Regions from separate parts of the Aeromonas bivalvium genome, predicted to be linked through region 1. Evidence: riboswitches for the same ligand, from Rfam matches in the RefSeq annotation. Region 1 holds a riboswitch; the other holds the start of a gene.
The links. A riboswitch is a leader RNA that binds a small molecule or an ion and turns the genes downstream of it on or off. The one in region 1 is predicted to bind cyclic di-GMP.
Positions count from the first base shown of each region.

Region 2: linked by a shared signal. The riboswitch ahead of ACEUCR_RS07105 (glycosyl hydrolase family 18 protein) and the one ahead of ACEUCR_RS14025 (sigma-54-dependent transcriptional regulator) in region 1 are both predicted to bind cyclic di-GMP.

Region 1 covers NZ_JBGXBV010000005.1:284,823-287,015, forward strand. Annotated here, with positions in the region: gene ACEUCR_RS14025 (sigma-54-dependent transcriptional regulator) at 1-978, opposite strand, end outside; cyclic di-GMP riboswitch class I at 1,223-1,310, opposite strand; gene lfhA (lateral flagellar biosynthesis protein LfhA) at 1,503-2,193, opposite strand, start outside.
Region 2 covers NZ_JBGXBV010000001.1:1,561,398-1,563,590, forward strand. Annotated here, with positions in the region: gene ACEUCR_RS07105 (glycosyl hydrolase family 18 protein) at 1-983, opposite strand, end outside; cyclic di-GMP riboswitch class I at 1,099-1,181, opposite strand; tRNA gene ACEUCR_RS07110 (tRNA-Ala) at 1,543-1,618, opposite strand; tRNA gene ACEUCR_RS07115 (tRNA-Ala) at 1,659-1,734, opposite strand; tRNA gene ACEUCR_RS07120 (tRNA-Ala) at 1,794-1,869, opposite strand; tRNA gene ACEUCR_RS07125 (tRNA-Ala) at 1,933-2,008, opposite strand; tRNA gene ACEUCR_RS07130 (tRNA-Ala) at 2,037-2,112, opposite strand.

The DNA of each region.
Region 1 (2,193 bases):
CCGCTGGATGACATTGTCCAGTTCACGCACATTGCCGGGCCAGCGGTAGCTCAGCAGCTGCTGGCGCGCCTGCTGGCTCAGCCAGTAGCCCTGCCTGGGTGCATAACGGGCGATGAAATATTCAGCCAGCGGCACTATGTCCCCCGGCCTGTCCCGCAGGGCGGGCCAGCTCATGGGCAGGACATCGAGGCGATAGAAGAGATCCTCGCGAAACAGCCCCTCCCCCACCTGGGTACGCAGGTCCTTGTTGCTGGCGGCGATGATGCGCACATCCAGGTTGATCAGTTGATGGCTGCCCAGCCGCTCCACCTGCCGCTCCTGCAATACCCGCAGCAGCTTGGCCTGCAGTGCCAGGGGCAACTCGGAGATCTCGTCAAGCAGCAGGGTACCGCCCTGGGCCTGCTCGAACTTGCCGGGCTGGGCCGAGCTCGCCCCGGTGAAGGCCCCCTTGGCGTGACCGAACAGGATGGACTCGATCATGGGCTCGGGGATGGCGGCGCAGTTGATGGCGACGAAGGGCCCGTCTGCCCGGGGGGACATGTCGTGGATGTAGCGTGCCAGTCGCTCCTTGCCGGTACCCGATTCACCGCCGATGAGGATGGTGGCCTGGGTCTTGGCCGCCCGGCGAGCCAGCTGCAACACCTGACGGCTGGCACCGGACTCTGCGATGAGATCCGGGATCGGCTGGCGCAGGCGCAGGGCGCAGCGGATGGCGTCCAGCATCTGCTGGCGAGCGAATGGCTTGATGATGTAATCGATGGCGCCGGCCCCCATGGCCTCGGCGGCCAGATGGCCCTGATGCTCGTTGACCAGGATGACACTGTCGGTGTCGGTCAGCTTGCCCAGAAATCCCTTGAGGTTGTCGATGGGCGTGCTCACGTCCAGCAACAGCAGGTCGACTCTCTCTTCCTCCAGACAGGCCCGTGCCTGTCTGGCCGAATCGACCCTGGATACCCGATATCCCGAACTCTCCAGCATGGCCAGCACCTCTTCCCCGGCAGAAGAGTCTGGCTGAAGCAATAACAGATGAGGGTGCGCCCCAATGCCCGCTGGCGCTGGGGTGCATTTCAGAGAAACGTCCGAAAGCATATGAACCTGAACCTGTGATTGTGTGGTCGTCAATCAACAGAACTGAAGCGTCAAAACCGAGGAAGGAGTACACCACCGGTACGCCGCGCGCGCATCGGTTTGCCAATAGGTGTCATTCGTGACGGTACCTATCCCTGGTAACCCCGCTATCGTCGGCATGGATGCCATTAGACCGGAGGCTTTGCGTCCTGACTTTTCAGTTCAGTTTGCCTTTTTCATGCGATCTGCCCTCGCAAGGGCAGTCAGACTGGCGAGGGGCCGGCCTGAATAGCACTCATCAAATTGTTATAATTATCAGCAGGTTTTGACGTCCAGCGTCAAAACACGGCGCATCATAACAAGTTGCCATGACAGTTCAAGGACATATGCGGAATAGATTTTTCCTATCTGACTGAGATCACGGGCCTTTTGCTTCACCCCAGGGTGCCGATCACTTCCACCCTCAGCTCTTCCGGGATCTCGTTGTAGGAGAGCACCCTGAGCCCCTTGGCGAAAGAGGCCGCATAGCGGGCCAGCAAGGGCCTCAGCTGGGGCATGACCACCAGCACGGGAGGGTGACCCTGCTGCTGCAGCTGCTCCTTGACCAGGGGCATGTGCTGTTGCAGCTGGGACAACAACTGGGGATCGACCGGGAAGCTGTCCAGCGCCACCTTGCCCTGCTGCTGGGACTGGTTCATGGCCGCCAGCAGGGTCTGCTCCAGCCGATCGTCCAGGGTGAAGGTGGCCAGCTGCTCCCGCTGCCCTATCACCTGACGCACTATCTGGCGCTTGAGGGCGCAGCGCACGTCGGCCGCCAGCAGCACGGGATCCTTGGTCAGCTCGCTCGAGTCGAGCAGGGTGGTCGCTATGGTACGGATGTCGGTCAGGCTCACCTGCTCCCTGAGCAGTTGCCGGAATACCCTGAGCTGCTGCATCTGGCTCAGGGCCAGATTGAGCTCCTCCGCCAGACGGGGAGAGAGGGTCGCCAGATACTGGCCCAGCTTGCCCACCTCATCGTGACCGAACAGGGTATCGAGCTGTTCCCGCAGCAGCTTGCTGGCATGGGTGGCGATCACGGTGGCCGAGTCCACCACCGAGTAGCCCAGGTTGAGGGCCTTGGCCTTG
Region 2 (2,193 bases), on a different contig from region 1:
GAGGGCAGACCATTCTTGCCGGTGCGCCAGGAGGTGAAGTAACCGATGACGCGGCGGCCATGGTCATCCCCCATGCACTCGCTGCCGTCGGCGCGGTAGATCTGGCGCACGTCGCAGGAGAGATTGCCGCCGGTGGGCGGCAGGGCGGCCTCTTCGACGCTGACCGACACGGGAGCCGACTCGCCGGACAGGCTCTGGCTGTCCACGGCAACCAGGGTCAGGGCGGCGCTGCCCTTGGTTTGCGGGGTCCAGCCCAGCTGCCAGGGGGCGCTGCTGTCTTCAGATACCTTCTTGCCATCGACATACAGCTCGACCTTGGCCACATCGTCGTTGGCATCGGTGACATTGCCGGTCACGGTGACGGCGCGGCCCAGGGTCAGCTTGGCACCCGCGGCGGGGCTCGCAATGCTGACCTGAGGCGCCTCGGGGGCCACCACGGCGGTCACGGTCACGGCGACCTGGGCTTCATCCAGGCTGTTACCATCCTTGTCCAGGGCACGGGCCGTGACCTGATGGGGGCCGACGCCGCTGGCGGACCAGCTGGCGGACCAGGGGGCTGCCGTGGCCACGGCGACCTGGCTGCCATCCACCAGGTAGACCACCTGGGCGACCGCTGTGCTGCCACCGGTCAGGGTCACGGCCAGGGCCAGTTCGGCCCCTTCGCTCACCGAGCTGCCGGCGGCAGGGGAAGATAGGGTCAGCTCAGGCAGCTCAGGCCCGGGCGGGTTGGGGTCCTGAGACAGGGTCCAGGCATCGGTCCAGACGGCACCGACCCCGGGCTCGTAGTGGTAAGGGGAAGCCCCGCACCAGCCGGAATAGGGAAACGCCTTGCACTCATAGAGGTTGCCGACGTTGCTGACGATATCGCCAGCCTGATAGGCAGTCCCGGCCTGATAGGCGGGATAGGCGGCCTGCGCCCAGGCGGGCATGGCCGCAAGGGCAACCAGCATGGCGAGCCTGCTGGGCCTGAGGGTCTGTTGCATATTGTTATCATCCTTGTTTTGTCTTGGCGTTAAGACCGGGAAAGCGCAATCGCAACAGGGAGGAAAAAGGGAACGACAACAGGCCTTGGACGGGGCCACATACCCTCATGTCACCCCGGGAAACCCCGCTGTCTGGCTCAATGAGGCAGATCGGAGGCTTTGCGTCCCGGCATCACTGCCGGTTTGCCCTTTACCTGGGTTCCGTGAGGAACGGCTCGAGTATAGAAAGCCCGGCGCAAATGCTCAATCTTCATTCACAAGGAGAAATATGTTTGCTGGGCAACGAGGAAACCGGCTAACGGCGGCGATCGTGTCGCCAACGCCCGGCACATAGCCGCCTTGTCAGCCTGCCACTGCAAATTTTCCGCCATCATGAAGCAGGGGGTGATGACGCGAAATTGTGAGCCACCTCATGGCGCCATATGAATTTGGTGTTTGCCGGGAGTGTGCCGGCGAGCGCCGGATGCGGGTAGAGGCAGATCATGGGGCCGCGCTGACGCGCCCATGACAAAAAGGCCACCGCGATGCGGTGGCCTTTTAGCTTCTCGTGACGAGAATTTGGTGGAGCTACGCGGGATCGAACCGCGGACCTCTTGCATGCCATGCAAGCGCTCTCCCAGCTGAGCTATAACCCCAAGTTGTGGCTAATCAAGGTCAAGACCTTCACTCTGAATTTGGTGGAGCTACGCGGGATCGAACCGCGGACCTCTTGCATGCCATGCAAGCGCTCTCCCAGCTGAGCTATAGCCCCAAATTCTTTCTTCATTAGACAAGCGGTTCTGGCGGCCGTTTGCCTTTTACTGCAAATAGTGGTGGAGCTACGCGGGATCGAACCGCGGACCTCTTGCATGCCATGCAAGCGCTCTCCCAGCTGAGCTATAACCCCACAAAGGTCGGCATGGGTGATACACACCGCACTGCCCTGGGTACTTCATGTCAATCAGGAACCTGGTGGAGCTACGCGGGATCGAACCGCGGACCTCTTGCATGCCATGCAAGCGCTCTCCCAGCTGAGCTATAACCCCTTTGATTCCAGATTGTTCGAGGAGAATTTGGTGGAGCTACGCGGGATCGAACCGCGGACCTCTTGCATGCCATGCAAGCGCTCTCCCAGCTGAGCTATAACCCCAACTCACCTCGGCGCTACCAAAGTTATCTCTGGCAACGGAGGCGCATGATAGGCATCGACCGCTTTGCTGTCAACCCAAAA